DNA from 2 places in the Streptomyces sp. NPDC004126 genome. Region 1 is predicted to be linked to the other one. Evidence: predicted binding sites of a transcription regulator. Region 1 holds the regulator's gene; the other holds the start of a gene.
The links. The regulator HspR, encoded in region 1, represses chaperone genes until heat shock. The targets are predictions, from matches to a motif close to TTGAGNNNNNNNNNCTCAA.
Positions count from the first base shown of each region.

Region 2: the regulator HspR is predicted to act here: its motif matches at 4,928-4,946, upstream of lon (endopeptidase La).

Region 1 covers NZ_JBNNPF010000008.1:48,138-57,739, reverse strand. The annotation lists gene ACQKM2_RS10025 (YbjN domain-containing protein) at 1-20, opposite strand, end outside; gene clpB (ATP-dependent chaperone ClpB) at 130-2,715, opposite strand; gene ACQKM2_RS10015 (pyridoxamine 5'-phosphate oxidase family protein) at 2,888-3,292, shown strand; gene ACQKM2_RS10010 (hypothetical protein) at 3,423-3,737, opposite strand; gene ACQKM2_RS10005 (hypothetical protein) at 3,737-3,946, opposite strand; gene ACQKM2_RS10000 (helix-turn-helix transcriptional regulator) at 4,050-5,081, shown strand; gene ACQKM2_RS09995 (heat shock protein transcriptional repressor HspR) at 5,200-5,667, opposite strand; gene dnaJ (molecular chaperone DnaJ) at 5,669-6,844, opposite strand; gene grpE (nucleotide exchange factor GrpE) at 6,884-7,549, opposite strand; gene dnaK (molecular chaperone DnaK) at 7,549-9,393, opposite strand.
Region 2 covers NZ_JBNNPF010000015.1:6,723-16,324, reverse strand. The annotation lists gene ACQKM2_RS16385 (response regulator transcription factor) at 1-516, opposite strand, end outside; gene ACQKM2_RS16380 (hypothetical protein) at 623-1,198, opposite strand; gene ACQKM2_RS16375 (glycosyltransferase family 39 protein) at 1,235-2,632, shown strand; gene ACQKM2_RS16370 (sulfurtransferase) at 2,716-3,552, shown strand; gene ACQKM2_RS16365 (DUF4097 family beta strand repeat-containing protein) at 3,633-4,400, shown strand; gene ACQKM2_RS16360 (RidA family protein) at 4,451-4,843, opposite strand; gene lon (endopeptidase La) at 4,969-7,365, shown strand; gene ACQKM2_RS16350 (MarR family winged helix-turn-helix transcriptional regulator) at 7,529-7,969, shown strand; gene ACQKM2_RS16345 (hypothetical protein) at 7,990-8,763, opposite strand; gene ACQKM2_RS16340 (nitrate- and nitrite sensing domain-containing protein) at 9,143-9,602, shown strand, end outside.

The DNA of each region.
Region 1 (9,602 bases):
GAGGCCGGGTCGATGCTCACCGTGTACTTCCCTTCGTGCGGATGACGCCATCCTCCCCCATCTCGCCTACCCCGTGTCCAGCCCCGCACCCGCGATCCGCTCCCGGCGGACACGGGGCCGCGGCGGCCCTTACAGGGCCCGGCCGACCAGCAGGTCCTCGCCGGCCACGTCGACCCGTACGGTGTCGCCGTCGCGGACCTCGCCGGAGAGGATCTCCTTGGCGAGCCGGTCGCCCACGGCCGTCTGGATCAGGCGGCGCAGGGGGCGGGCGCCGTACGCCGGGTCGTTGCCCTTGTCCGCCAGCCAGGCCAGGGCCTCGGGGGTGACGTCCAGGGCCAGCCGGCGGTCGGCGAGGCGCTTGGCGAGCCGGGCGATCTGGAGCTCGGCGATGTGCGCCAGCTCGTCGCGGGTCAGCGCCGAGAAGACGACGAGGTCGTCGAGGCGGTTGAGGAACTCGGGCTTGAAGCTCGCCCGGACCACGTCCAGGACCTTGGCCTTCTTGTCCTCGTCCGAGGTGACCGCATCGACCAGGAACTGACTGCCCAGGTTCGAGGTGAGGATCAGGATGGTGTTGCGGAAGTCCACCGTCCGGCCCTGGCCGTCGGTGAGGCGGCCGTCGTCGAGGACCTGGAGCAGGATGTCGAAGACCTCCGGGTGGGCCTTCTCGACCTCGTCCAGCAGCACCACGCTGTACGGGCGGCGGCGGACGGCCTCGGTGAGCTGGCCGCCCTCCTCGTAGCCGACGTAGCCGGGCGGGGCGCCGACGAGCCGGGCCACGCTGTGCTTCTCGGAGTACTCGGACATGTCGATGCGGACCATGGCCCGCTCGTCGTCGAAGAGGAAGTCCGCGAGGGCCTTGGCTAGCTCGGTCTTGCCCACGCCCGTGGGGCCCAGGAAGAGGAACGAGCCGGTGGGGCGGTCCGGGTCGGCGATGCCGGCCCGGGTGCGGCGCACGGCGTCCGCCACGGCCCGTACGGCCTCGCCCTGGCCGATCAGGCGGCGGCCCAGCTCCTCCTCCATGCGCAGCAGCTTCTGGGTCTCCCCTTCGAGGAGCCGGCCGGCCGGGATCCCGGTCCAGGCGCCGACCACGTCGGCGATGTCGTCGGGTCCGACCTCGTCCTTGACCATGGTGCCCTTGGACGCCTCCGCCTCGGCCTCGGTGGCCTCCGCCAGCTCGCGCTCCAGCTGCGGGATCTCCCCGTAGAGCAGCTTGGAGGCGGTGTCGAAGTCGCCGTCGCGCTGGGCGCGCTCGGCCTGGCCGCGCAGGTCGTCCAGGCGCTCCTTGAGCTCGCCGACGCGGTTGAGGGACTGCTTCTCCTTCTCCCAGCGGGCGGTGAGGCCGCGCAGCTCCTCCTCCTTGTCCGCGAGGTCCTTGCGGATCTTGTCGAGGCGTTCGAGGGAGGCCGGGTCGGACTCGTTCTTCAGCGCCAGCTCCTCCATCCGCATCCGGTCCACGGAGCGCTGGAGCTCGTCGATCTCCACGGGCGAGGAGTCGATCTCCATGCGCAGCCGGGAGGCCGCCTCGTCGACGAGGTCGATGGCCTTGTCGGGCAGGAAGCGGGAGGTGATGTAGCGGTCGGAGAGGGTGGCGGCGGCGACGAGGGCGCTGTCGTTGATGACGACCTTGTGGTGGGCCTCGTAGCGGCCCTTGAGCCCGCGCAGGATCGCGATGGTGTCCTCGACGGTGGGCTCGGCGACCAGCACCTGCTGGAAGCGGCGCTCCAGCGCCGGGTCCTTCTCGATGCGCTCGCGGTACTCGTCCAGGGTGGTCGCGCCGACCATGCGCAGCTCGCCGCGGGCCAGCATGGGCTTGAGCATGTTGCCCGCGTCCATGGCGGAGTCCCCGCCGGCCCCGGCGCCGACGACGGTGTGCAGCTCGTCGATGAAGGTGATGATCTGGCCCTCGCTCGACTTGATCTCGGCGAGGACGGTCTTCAGGCGCTCCTCGAACTCGCCGCGGTACTTGGCGCCGGCCACCATCGCGCCGAGGTCGAGGGAGACGAGCCGCTTGCCCTTGAGGGACTCGGGGACGTCGCCCTTGACGATGCGCTGGGCCAGGCCCTCGACGACGGCGGTCTTGCCGACGCCGGGCTCGCCGATGAGCACCGGGTTGTTCTTGGTGCGGCGGGAGAGGACCTGGACGACGCGCCGGATCTCGTGGTCGCGGCCGATGACGGGGTCGAGCTTGCCGTCGCGGGCGGCGGCGGTGAAGTCGGTGCCGAACTTCTCCAGGGCCTTGTACTGGCCCTCGGGGTCGGGGGTGGTCACCCGCCGTGCTCCTCGTGCGTTCTGGAAGGCGTCCAGCAGCTTCTTCGCCGTGGCGCCCTGGGCGGAAAGGACCTCACCGGCCGGTCCGCCCTTGGCGGCGACGGCGATGAGGAGGTGTTCGGTGGAGAGGTACTCGTCGCCGAGGCGGCCGGCCTGGGAGTCGGCCTCGGCCAGTACGGCGAGCAGGTCGCGGCTGGGCTGCGGGGGCGCGACGGTGGAGCCGGTGACGCTGGGCAGGGCGGCGAGCAGGCGCTCCGCGCCGGCGCGGACGGCGGCCTGGTCGGCGTCGGTGGCGACCAGCAGGTCGACGACGTTCTCGTTGTCCTCGCCGGCGAGCAGCGCCAGCAGGAGGTGCGCGGGGGTCAGGTCGGCGTGGCCGTCCTTGACGGCCCTGCTCGTGGCCGCGTTCAGGGCGTCGCGGCTCTTGTTGGTCAGCTCGGCGTCCACTCTCGGGTTCTCCTCTCCGGCGGGCGTACGTGACGCGTCGCACCGGCCGGCTGGCCGGATGCGCACTCTGACAGATTCAGCATCTGCAAAGTTGAGTCTATTCCACTCAAGGCGTCGTTCGGGGCCATTCTCCCGACGGGCCCGCCGGGAGCGCGGGCGTACGCTTCGGCCCATGTCCCATGACGTACTCAACCCGACGCCCGAGTACCTCGCCTTCTGGCGGGAGCGGCACGTCTGCACCCTGACCACCCCGCGCCCGGACGGCACGCCGCACGTGGTGCCCGTCGGCGTGACCTACGACCCGGAGGCCGGGCTGGCACGGGTGATCAGCAACAAGCACAGCAAGAAGGTCCGCAACGTCCTGGCGGCGGCCGGCGGCGGCGCCCGGGTGGCGGTCTGCCAGATGGAGGGCAGGCGCTGGGCCACCCTGGAGGGGCGCGCGGTGATCCGTACGGACGAGGCGTCGGTCGCCGAGGCCGTCGCGCGCTACGCCGAGCGGTACGGGCGGACGCCCTCGCCCAACCCGGACCGGGTGGTCCTGGAGATCACCCTCGACCGGGCCATGGGCCGGGCCTGAGCCGACGGGTGATTGTCCGGTTCAACCACTGGACGCGGACAGCACAACGGCGCCATCGTGGTCAGGTCCACGATGGCGCCGTTGTGTGGGGGTAGCACCTGGAGCGATCTGCAACGACGGGGGAATCGCCTCAGGCACTGCGGGGGGTGGCGGTGGTGATATCGGGCTCGAACAGCTGGTGGTCACGCTGGTCGAGGTTGACGAAGACCATGCCGTACCGCACTTCGCAGCGGACGGGCTGCGGTGCGCCCCGGGGGCGGCGCAGGCAGCGGTAGGCGCGGACATCCTCGTCCTCTTCGCGCACGACGACGATCGGCTGGCCGAAAAGAGTGACCATCAACGAATCGCCGGCGTAGGGGATCGCCGTGGCGAGGTCTATGAACTGCCATCCGGAGCGGTACGCGGAGGCCATTTCGCGACGGAAGTCGCGGTCGTCGGGGGTCATCAGGAGACCTTCGCAGCGGCCGCGTCCCAGCCGAGGTCCGCCGGACTGGAGTCCCAGCCGAGATCGGTCTTGCCCTTGGGCTCGACCTGCGCGGCGCCACCCGCCTGAGCACTTCCCGCGTCGCCGCCGTTGCCGGCTACGACTGCTCCAATGACCGCGACGACGGAGAAAACAACGGCAAGCGCCGAGCGAAGCATTCTCTTATACATGGTCGGCTTCGTCCTCACTTGATGGAATCCTCTCCCCCGCACTGTCAGACGATGGCTCATTCAGGCACGTCAGTGCCACAGGGACGATGCATCATGTTCTTACATGTTCAGGACCCTGGGGGGTGGAGAATTGGTAAGAAGCGAGACAAACCCGACACATCCCCACCCCGTCACGGCGATGTGCGCGGAGGGCGCGCGACTGTACGCGGCGGCCCTGAGCACCGGCCGCGTCGCCCGCGGCGAGGTCCAGAACGCCCCCTGCCTGCTCGAATTCGCGCTCCTGCGACCCGACCCGGATGACGCCAACCAGCTGCGCGCGGTTCCCCCGTCCGTCGCCCTGGCACAGCGGCTCCATCCGCTCGAACGCGAGATCCAGGAACGCCGGCGCACGGCCGTAGATCTCACCGACACATTCGAGCCGTTCCTCACCATCAGCGCCCAGACCCCCTCCAACACCCACGCCATCACGGTCCTGGAGGGGATCGACCAGATCAACGCCGCCCTCGACCTGGCCACCGCCGAGTGCCACACGGAGGCCCTGACCGTCCAACCGGGCGGGGCGCGTTCGACGTTCGTCCTCAGCGAGGCCCTGGAGCGCGCCACTCCGCTGATCGACCGCGGGGTGAGCATCCGCACGCTCTACCAGCACACCGTGCGGCACAGCCAGGGGACGCTCGCCTACGTGGACCGGGTCTCGGCCGGAAAGGTCGAGATCCGCACGCTGGAGGAGCTGATAGAGCGTCTCATGATCTTCGACCGCACGGTGGCCTTCATACCCGCCAGCGACGACCGCCGGGTGGCCCTGGAGCTGCGGCACCCGGGGCTCGTGGACTACCTCATCAAGGTCTTCGAGCAACTCTGGCGCAGGGCCGTGCCGTTGGGCGACGAGGTCACGTACACGCACAACCCGGATGGTATCTCCGGAGTGCAGCGTTCCATCGCACAGCTGCTGATCGAGGGCCACGTCGACGAGGCCATCGCCCGCCGGCTGGGGATGAACGTACGCACCTGCCGCGCGCACATCGCGAAGCTGGCCGCCGCCCTGGGCAGCGGCAGCCGGGCCCAGCTGGGCTACCTCATCGCCCAGTCCGGGATCCTGCACGGCTCGAACCCGGCGCAGCTCCCCGAGGGCTGACAGGGGCCCTCAGACGGCCCCCAGGAGCCCCGGGACACGCCGAAGGCCCCGTCCCGGACCCCTCCTGTGCGGGAGGGGCCCGACGGGGCCTTCACGGCGTGCTCCGCGGGCCGGCCGGTCAGTCGCCCGGGCGCTTGGTGGGGCGCCAGACGACCAGCGCGTTGCCCGGCACCGGCGGCTGGTACGGGACCAGGTCGCGGCGGTACGAGGCGTGCACCTGGGCCTCGCGGGCCTGGAGGGCGGCGGCCGCCCCGTCCACGGCGGCGGACAGCTCGGCGACGCGCTGCTGGAGCGCGGCCACCTGGTTCTCCAGTTCGATGATCCGCTTGATGCCGGCCAGGTTGATGCCCTCGTCCTGGGACAGCTGCTGCACCGTGCGGAGCAGCTCGATGTCCCTGGCCGAATACCGCCGGCCGCGGCCGGCGGTACGGTCCGGCGAGACCAGACCGAGGCGGTCGTACTGGCGCAGGGTCTGCGGATGCAGGCCCGAGAGCTGGGCGGCCACCGAGATCACGTAGACCGGGGTCTCGTCGGTGAGCTGGTAGGCCCCCTCGCCGAAGCGGGGCTGTCGTCGGCGGCCGTCCATGTCATGCTCCCTTCGCGGACTCGAACAGGAGGGCGCGCGGGTCCTCGGACCCGGTCGCGTCGCGGTACATCTCCAGGGCCTCGCGGGCCTTGTCGGACAGCTCCGCCGGCACCGCGACCTCCACCGTGACGAGCAGGTCGCCGCGGGTGCCGTCCTTGCGGACCGCTCCCTTGCCGCGGGCCCGCATCGTACGGCCGGTCGGGGTGCCCGGGGGCAGCTTCAGCGTCACCGCCGGGCCGCCCAGGGTCGGGACCTTGATGTCGGCGCCGAGGGCCGCCTCCGCGATCGTGACGGGCACGGTCACCGTGAGGTTGTCGCCCTTGCGGCCGAACACCGGGTGGCTGCCGACGTGCACGACGACGTACAGGTCGCCGGCCGGGCCGCCGCGCTCGCCCGGGGCGCCCTTGCCGCGCAGCCGGATCCGCTGGCCGTCGGAGACGCCCGCCGGGATCCGGACCTGCATGGTGCGGGAGGACTTGGCGCGCCCGCTGCCCTTGCAGACCTCGCAGGGGTTCTCCGCGATCAGGCCGCGGCCCTTGCAGTCCGCGCAGGGGTCGGTCAGCGAGAAGCCGCCGCCGCTGCCCCGGGAGACCTGGCCGGTGCCGACGCAGGTCGGGCACACGCGGGGCGTGCCGTTCGTGTCGCCGGTGCCCGAACAGGCCTTGCAGGGGGCCTGCGAGGACATCCGCAGCGGCACGGTCGCACCGTCCACGGCCTCCGTGAAGGAGAGCGTGACCTCCGACTCGATGTCCTGGCCGCGGCGCGGCTGGGTGCGGGTGCCCGCACCGGCGCCGGCGCCGCGGTTGAACAGGCCGCCGAAGACGTCGCCCAGGCCGCCGCCGAAGCCGCCCTGGCCGCCGGCCTGGGTGCCCCCGAAGAGGTCGCCCAGGTCGAAGTTGAACGAGCCGCCGCCGCCCGGACCGGCGCGGAAGCCGCCGTTCCCGAACAGCGCGCGGGCCTCGTCGTACTCCTTGCGCTTCTTGGCGTCGCCGAGGACGTCGTTCGCCTCGGAGATCTCCTTGAAGCGCTCCTCGGCCGAGGCGTCGCCCTTGTTGGCGTCCGGGTGGAACTCGCGGGCGAGCTTCCGGTACGCCTTCTTGATCTCGGCCTCGGTGGCGTCCTTCGGGACACCGAGGACCTTGTAGTAGTCCTTCTCGACGAAGTCCTTCGTGCTCATCCCCGGTGTCCCTCCTCTCGGATCCCTACATGGTGTGCGTCAGCCCTTGTCGGGGGCATCCGTGTCCTTGTCGGACGGCGTGTCGCCGTCGCCGGACTCGGACTTGGCGGCGGGTGCCGCGCCCGGCTGGGGCTCGGCCACCGCGACCCGCGCGGGGCGGATCGTGCGCTCGCCGATCCGGTACCCCGGCTGCAGGATCGCCACGCAGGTCGTCTCGGTGACGTCCGGCGCGTACGAGTGCATCAGGGCCTCGTGGATCGTCGGGTCGAAGGGCTCGCCCTCCTTGCCGAACTGCTGCAGCCCCATCTTGGCCGCGGCGGTCTCCAGCGACTCGGCCACCGACTTGAAGCCGCCGACCAGCTCGCCGTGCTCGCGGGCCCGGCCGATGTCGTCCAGCGTCGGGAGGAGCTCCGTCAGCAGGCTCGCGACCGCGATCTCCTTGACGGCGACCCGGTCCCGCTCCACGCGGCGACGGTAGTTCTGGTACTCGGCCTGGAGCCGCTGGAGGTCCGCGGTGCGCTCACCGAGCGCGGTACGGGCCTGGTCCAGCTGCGCCAGCAGCGCAACATCCTGAGCCTTGTCCCCGGCCGGGGCCGCCTCGTCCTCCTTCTTGGAGGAGTCGGCGGCCTTCGGCTCCGCGTCGTCAGCGCCGGCGCCGGTGGGGACTTCGGGCTCCTCGTCGAAACCCGGGGTCTCCTCCGACATCAGGCAGCGCCGCCCTTCGGCTTCTCGTCGTCGACGATCTCGGCGTCGACGACGTCGTCGTCGGCCTTGGCCTGGCCCGCGTCACCCGCGCCGCCGGCGGCCTGGGCGGCCTGGGCGTCGGCGTAGATGGCCTGGCCGAGCTTCTGGCTGACCGCGGCGAGCTTCTCCGTCGCGGTGCGGATCTCGGCGGTGTCCTCGCCCTTGAGCTTGTCCTTCAGCTCGGTGATGGCCGTCTCGACCTCGGTCTTGACCTCGGCCGGGACCTTCTCCGCGTTGTCCGCGAGGAACTTCTCCGTCTGGTAGACGAGCTGCTCGCCCTGGTTGCGGGACTCGGCGGCCTCCTTGCGGCGGAGGTCCTCCTCCGCGTACTGCTCGGCCTCCTGGCGCATGCGGTCGACCTCGTCCTTGCCGAGCGAGGAGCCGCCGGTGACGGTCATCTTCTGCTCCTTGCCCGTGCCAAGGTCCTTGGCCGTGACGTGCATGATGCCGTTGGCGTCGATGTCGAAGGAGACCTCGATCTGCGGGACGCCGCGCGGGGCCGGCGGCAGGCCCGTCAGCTCGAACATGCCGAGCTTCTTGTTGTACGCCGCGATCTCGCGCTCGCCCTGGTAGACCTGGATCTGCACGGACGGCTGGTTGTCCTCGGCCGTCGTGAAGATCTCCGACCGCTTGGTCGGGATGGTCGTGTTGCGCTCGATGAGCTTGGTCATGATGCCGCCCTTGGTCTCGATGCCGAGGGACAGCGGGGTCACGTCGAGGAGCAGGACGTCCTTGACCTCACCCTTGAGGACACCGGCCTGGAGGGTGGCGCCGATGGCGACGACCTCGTCCGGGTTGACGCCCTTGTTGGCGTCCTGACCGCCGGTGAGCTCCTTGACGAGCTCGGCGACGGCCGGCATGCGGGTGGAGCCGCCGACCAGGACCACGTGGTCGATCTCGGACAGCGCGATGCCGGCGTCCTTGATGACGTTGTGGAACGGGGTCTTGCAGCGGTCGAGCAGGTCCGCGGTGAGCTGCTGGAACTGCGAGCGCGTGAGCTTCTCGTCCAGGTGCAGCGGGCCCTCGGCGGAGGCCGTGATGTAGGGCAGGTTGATCGAGGTCTCCGTGGAGGAGGACAGCTCGATCTTCGCCTTCTCGGCGGCCTCGCGCAGGCGCTGGAGCGCCATCTTGTCCTTGGACAGGTCGACGCCGTGGCCGTTGGCGAACTGCTTCACCAGGTAGTCGACGACGCGCTGGTCCCAGTCGTCGCCACCGAGGTGGTTGTCACCGTTGGTGGCCTTGACCTCGACGACACCGTCGCCGATCTCCAGGAGCGACACGTCGAAGGTGCCGCCACCGAGGTCGAAGACGAGAATGGTCTGGTCGTCCTTGTCGAGGCCGTACGCCAGGGCGGCGGCGGTCGGCTCGTTGACGATGCGCAGGACGTTCAGACCGGCGATCTCGCCGGCCTCCTTCGTCGCCTGGCGCTCGGAGTCGTTGAAGTAGGCAGGAACGGTGATGACCGCGTCCGTGACCTTCTCGCCCAGGTACGCCTCGGCGTCGCGCTTCAGCTTCTGCAGGATGAAGGCGCTCATCTGCTGCGGGTTGAAGTCCTTGCCATCCAGGTTGATCTTCCAGTCAGTGCCCATGTGGCGCTTGACGGAGCGGATGGTCCGGTCGACGTTCGTGACCGCCTGGCGCTTGGCCACCTCGCCGACGAGGACCTCGCCGTTCTTGGCGAAGGCGACGACGGACGGCGTGGTCCTGGCACCCTCGGCGTTGGTGATGACGGTGGGCTCGCCGCCTTCGAGAACGCTGACGACGGAGTTAGTGGTGCCCAGGTCGATGCCGACCGCACGTGCCATTTCGATTCCTCCAGCTGACTTGAGTGGAACAGGCTCAAGAATGCCGTAACGCCGCGCTGGCGTCAACAGAGGTGAGTCTGGGCGACTCAACCTTTAGGCTGCCCTTACGCTCAGGGCGACACCGCGGGCGGCGAGATCCGGCCCCACCTGGGGGCACGTCCCAGCGGTAGCCGGGGGAGATTGCGGCGCGGAGGTCCGGGGGTCCGGGG
Region 2 (9,602 bases), on a different contig from region 1:
CACGTCCTCCGCCTGCACCCGCACCCTGCGCTGCGCGTGGTCGATCTCCAGGTCTCCCAGCCGCAGCGTCGCCCCGCGCGGAGCCGTCGCGGCCAGCGTGGCCCGCTCCACCCGGCGCAGCAGCACGTGGACCCGGGCGGCCAGCTCGCGCATCGAGAACGGCTTCGTCATGTAGTCGTCCGCCCCGACCCCGAGGCCGACCAGCATGTCGGTCTCGTCGTCCCGGGCCGTGAGCATCAGCACCGGGACCGGCCGCTGCGCCTGGACCCGGCGGCAGACCTCCAGCCCGTCGAAGCCGGGCAGCATGACGTCCAGCACCAGCAGCTCGGGCTGCCAGCTCTCCGCGGCCGCGACGGCGGCCGGCCCGTCGTAGGCCGTCTGCACCTGGAAGCCCTCGGCCCGCAGCCGCGCGGCGATGGCGTCGGCGATGGTGCGGTCGTCCTCGACCACGAGCACGCGCCGCTGGGCACCTGGGGTGGCCGCGGCGACGCTGTGGGTGGTGTGTGTCTGTTCCATGTCCCGCCCCTGAAGATCCCGCGTGATGGGGTGCAGCGTAGAGGAGGCACCGGCCTGCGGCTATGCGGGGTTCGGACAGGAGACGGCGTCATCCGGAATCAGAGATTCATCCCGTCGTGTCGAATCCGGGCAGCGCGTCCAGCACCTTCCGAAGCCCCGGAGCCAGCTCGGTCTGGTCCGCGGCGACCTCGAAACCGCCGTGCACGAAGGCGTACGTGAACCCGTCGTAGACCGGCGGATCGGCCGTCGCCACCCGGGGCAGGTGCGCGAAGTCCGCCTCCCGCAGCGCACCGCGCAACACCTCCAGCCGGGCCGGCTCCAGCTTCCCGGACCGCAGGTCGCGGGCCCGGTCGTCGAGGAGGGTCCAGGAGCCGTCGCCCTTGACGAGGACGGTCCTGGTCCGGCCCGCGAAACCGCCGCTGCGGGTCACGCGGACGAGGGTCTCGGAGGCCGCGACGGTTGCCGCGGGGGGTGTGGGGGCTGATGCCGGCGGGGTGGTGGCCGCCGGGGGAGGGGTCGTGGGCGGGGGAGGCGTCGTGGTGGCCGCCGTCGCCGTCGCCGACGCCGTCGGGGCCGCCGTCGCGTCCGGAGGCCCCCCGGACCCGCCACCGCAGCCGGCCAGGACCAGCACCGCGCCCAGCAGCACCACCGTCGCGGCCCCGGCCGCCCGGATCGCTCGCACACCCACCTCCGCAGGTACTCCGACCGAACACCGAGTATGAAGCCCCCGCCCCGCAACGGAAAGCACCCGGAGGCCGCCATCCGCCGCATCACCCCCTGGCGCACGCTGCCCCCGCTGACCGCCGTGCTCCTCGGGCTGTGGGGCCTGCCGCGCGGTGCGGGCGGCGGGAGCATGTGGCGCGACGAGTCCACCACCTGGCAGGTCGCCCACCGTCCCCTCGGCGGGCTGTGGGAACTGCTCGGACAGGTCGACGCGGTGCACGGCCTCTACTACCTGCTGATGCACGGGGTCTTCGCCCTCTGGGACGGCGGCCCCTGGGCCCTGCGGCTGCCGTCCGTGGCCGGCACCGCCCTCGCCGCCGCAGGAGTGGCCGCCGTGGCACACCGGCTGGCGGGCGAGCGGGCCGCGCTGATCGCCGGCACCGCGTACGCCGCGCTGCCGCCGGTGCAGGCGTACGCGCAGGAGGGCCGCTCGTACGCGCTGGTCGCGGCGGCCGTGGCCTGGGCGACGTACCTGATGCTGCGCGAGCGGTGGGCGGCCTACGCGGTGGTCCTCCTGCTGGGCTGCTGGCTGCACGAGTTCGCCGTACTGGCCCTGCCGGCGCACGCGTTCACCGCCTGGCGGGCGCCTGGCTGGCGCCGGGCGGCGGGTGCCGTCCTCGCCGGGCTGCTCCCGCTGGCCCTGGTGAGCGCCCGGCAGGCGGCGGCCCAGCTGGGCTGGCTGGGGCGGCCGTCGTGGCAGGACTGGGCGGCGTACGCGGTACTGGCGGCGGCGGTGGCCCTGCTGGCGCGGGGGGCCGGGGACCGGGACCTCGTACGGGTGGCCGTGCCCCTGGCGCTGCTCCCGCCCGGGCTGCTGATGGCGGTCTCGCTCGTGCACCCCTGGTACGTCGATCGGTACGTCCTCTACGCGCTGGCCGGCCTCGCCGTGCTGGCCGGGGCGCGGGCGAGCGGTACGCGGACGCGGTGGGCGCCGTGGCTGCTGGCCGGGGCCCTGCTGGTGCCCTTCGCGGGGTGGTCGGTGTGGCTGCGCACCCCGGAGGCGCGCAAGGACGACGCCCTCGCCGTCGCGGCGGCGGTGCGGGAGCTGGCCCGGCCCGGGGACGCGGTGCTGTTCATGCCGTCCCGGCGGCGGGAGTGGCTGCTGTCGTCACCCGGGGCGTACGGCTCCCTGCGGGACGTCGCCCTGTCCCGCACCCCGGCGGAGTCCCGCACCCTGCACGGCACGGAGCTCCCGGCCGACGGCGTCCGGGCGGCGGTCCTGGCCGCCCCGAGGGTGATAGCCCTGCTGGACCCGCCGGACCAGCCGCTGGACCGCGACCCGGCGGAGGCGGCGAAGCGCGAGGCCCTGGCGCAGGCGTTCGACCGCTGCTCGGTGACCCCGGTCCGCGGGGCCCGGGTGGCGGTGTACGCCTGGCGGGGGACGTGCGGGTGACGTGCGGTTCAGGGGCCGGCCCGGCCGCGGATCGGTCAGGATGGGCCGTGATCGTGTTCGACGCCGCGACCGGAGGTTCCCGCATGCCCGTACCCGAGATACCCGGCCCCCTCGTCGGCAGCGACTGGCTCGCGGAGCGGCTCGGCCGGGTCGTGGTGTTCGACGCCTCCGTCGGGGCGCACCGGCGGGCTGCCGTGCGGATCCCCGGCGCGCGGCCCTTCGACCTCGACGGCGCCCTCTCCGACCACGCGGCGCCGGCCCCGCACACCATGCCCTCCCCGGCGGACTTCGCCGGGGCACTGCGCGGGCTCGGGCTGGACGACACCGACACGGTGGTCGTGTACGACGGAGCCGGGATCTACTCCAGCGCCCGCGCCTGGTGGATGCTGCGCGCCATGGGCTTCGACCGGGCGGCCGTGCTGGACGGGGGACTGCCCGCGTGGGTCGCCGCCGGGCTGGACGTGGAGGCCGGGGCGGCGGCGTACGAGGGGCCGCGCGGCTCCTTCACCGCCCGGCCCCGGCCCGGGCTGCTGGTGGACGCCGGGGTCGTCGCCGACGCGCTCGCCGATCCGGCCGCCGCCGTGTTCGACGCCCGGACCCGGGAGCGGTTCGCCGGGACCGCCCCCGAGCCCCGGCCGGGGCTGCGGGGCGGGCACATGCCGGGCGCGCTCAACCTGCCGTTCGGCGAACTCCAGGGGCAGGACGGCCTGATGCGGCCCGCCGGTGAACTCCGCGAGGCCTTCGGGGCGTTGGCCGGGGAGCGGGAGCGGCTCTACTTCAGCTGCGGTTCGGGCGTCACGGCCTGCGTGCTCGCGCTGGGGGCCACCCTGGCCGGGTACGGGGAGACCGCGGTGTACGACGGGTCGTGGAGCGAGTGGGGCCTGCCCTCGGAGCTGCGGCCGGTGGTGACGGGGCCCTGACCGGGGTGGGGCTAGCCCCACCCCGGGTTCGGATACCTGCACCAGCGCGGTCCGCGCGCCCGGTCGGCAGACTCGTCGGCATGGCACTCCACACCTCCTCCCGCACCGTCCGCACCGCTCTCGCCGGCGCCGTCGCCGCCTCGGCCCTGCTCCTGTCGGGCTGCTCCTTCGTGGAGGAAGCCAGGCTGAAGACGGCCGAGGCCGACGCCACCTTCACCGAGGCCGTCACCGCGGTGGAGCTGACGGGCCTTCGGCGGGGGTCGGTGACGGTGACCCCGGGCAGCGGTCCCGGGGTCACCGTGCACCGGGTCGTGCACTACCGGGGCGACACCGCGCCCGAGCCGGGGCAGCGGGTCTCGGGCGGGGTGCTGGGCTTCACCGACGGCTGCAGCGGCGACGGGGACAGCTGCTGGGTGGACTACCGGCTGGAGGTGCCGGCCTCGGTGCGGCTCAAGGCGGGCAGCAGCAGCGGGGACATAACGGTCACGGGCGTGGCCTCCGCCGAGCTGGACTCCTCCTCCGGCGACGTCCGGGCCGAGCGGATCGCGGGCCCGCTGAAGGTGCGCACCTCCTCCGGGGACCTGACGGCCGCCGAGCTGTCCGGCCCGGAGTTCGAGTTCCGCACGAGCTCGGGGGACTCCACGGTCGGCTTCGCGAAGGCCCCGGCCTCGGTGTCCGTCACCACCAGCTCGGGCGACGTGACCCTGCGGGCGCCGCAGGCCCCGTACCGGGTGTCCGTGGACACCGCCTCGGGCAAGCGGGACGTCACGCTCGGGGACGCCCCCGACGCCCCGTCCCGCATCGCGGTCCGCACCAGCTCCGGCGACATCCGCCTCTCCGCGGTCTAGCCGGTCGAGCGGGTCCAGCCGCTCCAGCCGCTCCAGCCGGTCCAGCCGGTCTAGTCGGTCACCGCGTCGACCTCCACCTCCACCAGCCAGGCCGGGTCGATGAAGCGGGACACCTCGATGAAGGTCGTCACCGGGCGGACCGCGGCGAAGCGTTCGCCGTGGGCCCGCGCCGCCTCCTCCCAGGCGGTGATGTCGGTGAGCATGATCCGGGTCCGCACGACGTCGGCGAGCGAGGCGCCGGCCTCCTCCAGGGCGCGCTGCGCGATGTCCAGGCAGCGCACCGTCTGGGCGTGGACGTCGCCCGGGCCGACCGTGGAGCCGTCGTCCCCGATCGGAGCGGTGCCGGCGACGGCCACGTACGGCCCCCTCCGCACCGCGCGGGAGAAGCCGATCCGGGGTTCCAGCGGGGAGCCCGAGCTGACGGTCCGTCGTATGTCTGCCATGCCGTCATGGTGCTACGGAGGGCCCGCAAAACGTGTTCGCCCCCGGCGAACGGGCGTTGGGGAACATTGCCGGACGCAGAAGCATTGAGTCGGCATAGCTCAACTTCACTGCCGGAGGGAAGATCATGGCTTCGACGTCCGTATCGCTCACCCTGCCCGTACTGCCGCTCGACGACGAGGTCGTGCTGCCCGGGATGGTCGTTCCCCTGGACCTGTCCGACGCCGAGGTCCGCGGAGCCGTCGAGGCGGCCCAGGCGGCGGCGGGCAGCGGGAAGCCCCGGGTGCTGCTCGTGCCGCGGGTCGACGGGAAGTACGCCGGGATCGGAGTGCTGGGGACCGTCGAGCAGGTCGGGCGGCTCTCCGACGGCGATCCCGGGGCGCTGATCCGCGGGCGCGGCCGCGTCCGGATCGGCGCCGGGACCACCGGGCCCGGGGCGGCGCTCTGGGTCGAGGGGGAGACCGTCGACGAGAAGGTGCCCGACCCGCTGCCCGGAGCGGTCGCCGAGCTCGTCAAGGAGTACAAGGCCCTCGCCACCAGCTGGCTGAAGAAGCGCGGCGCCTGGCAGGTCGTGGACCGTGTGCAGCAGATCGAGGGGGTCTCCGCCCTCGCCGACAACTCCGGGTACTCGCCCTTCCTGAGCGTGGCCCAGAAGGTCGAGCTGCTGGAGACCGTCGACCCGGTCGCCCGCCTCCGCCTCGCCGTCAAGGCGCTCTCCGACCACCTCGCCGAACAGGACGTCGCCGAGTCCATCGCCAAGGACGTCCAGGACGGCGTCGAGAAGCAGCAGCGCGAGTTCCTGCTCCGCCGCCAGCTGGAGGCCGTCCGCAAGGAGCTCCGCGAGCTGGGCGGGGAGAAGGAGGGCGAGGAGTCCGACGACTACCGCGCCCGCGTCGAGGCCGCCGACCTCCCCGAGAAGGTCCGCGAGGCCGCGCTCAAGGAGGTCGACAAGCTGGAGCGGTCCAGCGACCAGAGCCCCGAGGGCTCCTGGATCCGCACCTGGCTGGACACCGTGCTGGAACTGCCCTGGAACGAGCGCACCGAGGACGCGTACGACATCCAGGGCGCCCGGGCGGTGCTCGACGCCGAGCACGCCGGGCTGAACGACGTGAAGGACCGCATCACCGAATACCTCGCCGTGCGCAAGCGGCGCGGCGAGCGCGGCATGGGCGTCGTCGGCGGACGGCGCGGCGGCGCGGTCCTCGCGCTCGTCGGGCCCCCCGGCGTCGGCAAGACCTCGCTGGGCGAGAGCGTCGCCCACGCCATGGGGCGCAAGTTCGTCCGCGTCGCCCTCGGCGGCGTACGCGACGAGGCCGAGATCCGCGGCCACCGCCGCACCTACGTCGGCGCCCTGCCCGGCCGCATCGTGCGGGCGGTCAAGGAGGCCGGGTCGATGAACCCGGTCGTCCTCCTCGACGAGATCGACAAGGTCGGCTCCGACTTCCGCGGCGACCCGGCGGCGGCCCTCCTGGAGGTCCTGGACCCCGCGCAGAACCACACCTTCCGGGACCACTACCTGGAGGTGGAGCTGGACCTCAGCGACGTCGTCTTCCTCGCGACGGCCAACGTCCTGGAGGCCATCCCCGAAGCCCTCGCCGACCGCATGGAGCTGGTCCGCCTCGACGGCTACACCGAGGACGAGAAGGTCGTCATCGCCCGCGACCACCTGCTGCCCCGCCAGCTGGAGCGCGCCGGGCTGACCGCGCAGGAGGTCGTCCTGGAGGAGGACGCGCTGCGCAAGCTCGCCGGCGAGTACACCCGCGAGGCCGGCGTGCGCACCCTGGAGCGGTCCATCGCCCGGCTCCTGCGCAAGGTGGCATCCCAGCACGAACTGGGCGAGCGGGAGTTCCCCTTCGCCATCGGCGCGGACGAGCTGCGCGGCCTGATCGGCCGCCCGCACCACGTGCCCGAGTCCGCCCAGGACCCGGCGGAGCGGCGGACGGCCGTCCCGGGCGTGGCCACCGGCCTCGCCGTCACCGGCGCCGGCGGCGACGTCCTGTTCGTCGAGGCCTCCCTCGCCGACCCGGAGACCGGCGCCGCCGGGCTCACCCTCACGGGCCAGCTGGGCGACGTCATGAAGGAGTCGGCGCAGATCGCCCTCAGCTTCCTGCGCTCGCACGGCGCGGAGCTGGAGCTGCCGGTCGCCGACCTCAAGGACCGGGGCGTGCACATCCACTTCCCGGCGGGCGCCGTCCCCAAGGACGGCCCGAGCGCGGGCATCACCATGACCACCGCGCTGGCGTCCCTGCTCTCCGGCCGCCAGGTCCGCACGGACGTGGCCATGACCGGCGAGGTCTCGCTGACCGGGCGGGTGCTCCCGATCGGCGGGGTCAAGCAGAAGCTGCTGGCCGCGCACCGGGCCGGGCTGACCACCGTGATCATCCCCAAGCGGAACGAAGCGGACCTGGACGACGTCCCGAGCGAGGTGCTGGAGGGGCTGGAGGTGCACCCGGTGACGGACGTGCGCCAGGTGCTGGAGCTGGCCCTCGCCCCGGCGGTGGTGTCCTTCACCAAGGCCGCCTGATCCGGAAGGCGCACACGGTCCGCTGAGGGCCCGGGGACCCCTCCCCCAGACTCCGTCCGGGGGGACCCCCAGGCGGGGCCCCGGGTCCTCGGCGCACCCGCTGCGAAATACTGGTCCCGAACAGGGGTGCCACGGCGTGCCCCGCCACCGATGGGAGCGGCACGTGCACGGCAGCGAAGACCAGGAGTTCCTCGCCCTGGAGCGGGAGCTGTCCGTCTTCCTGCGGCGCGCCCGGGCCTCCTCCGGCGAGATGGCCCGCGCCCTGCACCCGGAGCTGGAGCCGGCCGCGTACGGCCTGCTGGTCCGCCTGGAGGCCGCCGGCCGCCAGCGGGCCACCGAGCTGGCCGCCTACTTCGGCGTCGGCAAGGCCACCATGAGCCGCCAGCTGCGCGCCCTGGAGGTGCTCGGCCTGGTGGCCCGCGAGCCGGACCCCGCCGACGGCCGCGCCTTCCTCGTCGGCCTCACGGAAGAGGGCCGGGAGCGCTTCCTGCGCGTACGGGGGGCCCGGCGCGAGCAGTACATGCGCAAGCTCGCCGACTGGGACCGCGGCGAGGTCGCGGAGCTGGCCCGGCTGCTCAACCAGCTGAACTCCGGCGAGGAGTAGCCCCCGGGGCGGATGCGGGCTCAGAGCTCCGCGTAGACCGCCGAGGCGTCGTCGTGCCGCTTGTGCCGGGCCGGCGGGCGCAGCGGGTCCGACTCCACGGCCCGGACCCGCCCGATCAGCCCCCGCGCCCCCTCCTTGCGCAGCACGTCCAGGCAGGCCGCCCAGTCGCCCTCCCCGAACGTGTCCGTCCAGCGGCTCGCCCCGTCCGTGAGCGCGGCCACCGCCAGCACCTCCGCGCGCGGGGTGCGCCCGGTGACGGCCCGGGCCGCCACCGCCGGGTCCGCGGCCGCCGTGAAGAAGCCCCCCTCGGCATTGCGCAGGGCGTCCGTCGCCGCCACCGAGCCGCGCACCCCCTCCGGCACCCGGTCCAGCCGGTCGTCCAGCACCGGCGTGACCGCACCGCCGGGCCCGCGGAGCAGGAGCACGGAATCGGAGAGCACCAAGTGCTCCACGTACGTGTCGTCCCAGCGGACCACGACCACCGTCGCCTGCGGGGTCCGTGCGTGAGAAAGGTCACACGTGTCCCGGTGCGCGTCGGCGGTGTCGGTGATCGCCCGGGCCAGGACCCCCTCCAGGGGCATGTCCCGCCGCGATCCGGACAGTTCGGTCAATCGGCCGCCGAGCCGGGTGGAGAACCAGGGCACTCCGTGCACGCATCCGTCGTCCCCGCGCGGCGGGGTGACCCCGTCCAGGACGACCACGACGCCGCCTCCCGACGCAGGTGCCGACGCCGACACCCAGTCCTGGTTGGGGTGTTCCGGGTTGCCGGGTTCGGAGGCCAGGTCGATGCGCATGCGGACATTCTGCCCGCCGGGACCCCTGAAGGGCCGGAAGGTCCGTACCAATGCCCGGAACTGTCGGCCCGGCCGCCCGGAAGCCCCCGCCGCCCGCCCACCGCGAAATGTGGGCGGGCATACTGCCAAAGCCCGCCGCGTTCTTTCAACCGCCCGTCCATGCCGGGCCACTGGCACGCGGTGCCCGAGTTGGTCGGCCACTCCTCCGTGATGTTCACTCCTTCGAGTGGCCGGGTGGGCGATGTGCGGCTCTCCTCCCAACACACTGCGAAGGTCTGAGGCGGTACGAGGGGGCAGGGGGCGTTTACTTGTTGACCGGCCGTTACCTCGGCCACACGAGTAGACGAGCACGAGCACACGTACAGGATTGCGAGCACCGGTGTCCAAGAAGCGGTCTCGGAAGAACGGCACCGCCAGCGCCGACGCACCCGCCAACGCAGGACGGCGCGTACGCGTCCGCAGCAGGCTGGTCGTCGGAGTAGCAGTCGCCGGACTCACCGTCCTCGCGGCAGGCACCCCCGCCGTCGTTTCCGCCACGAGGGAACTGAACGACTCCCAGCGCCTGGTCACCCTGGCCGAGCAGACGCAGCACGCCCTCACCCTCGCCCACCTCCTCGGCGACGAGCGCGACGCCGTCGTCGAGTACGCGGCCAAGGGCCGGCCCGGCAACGCCAAGGCCCCCGTCGACGAGCGCACCGCGCGCACCGACCGGCAGATCACCGAACTCCGCCCCGAGGCCGACGCGGAACTCGCCCGCGCCCTCGGCAAGGTCAAGGCCGTCCGCGCCGAAGCCGTCGACGGCAAGGGCACCGCCCTCGCCGCCCAGCAGGCCTACGCCG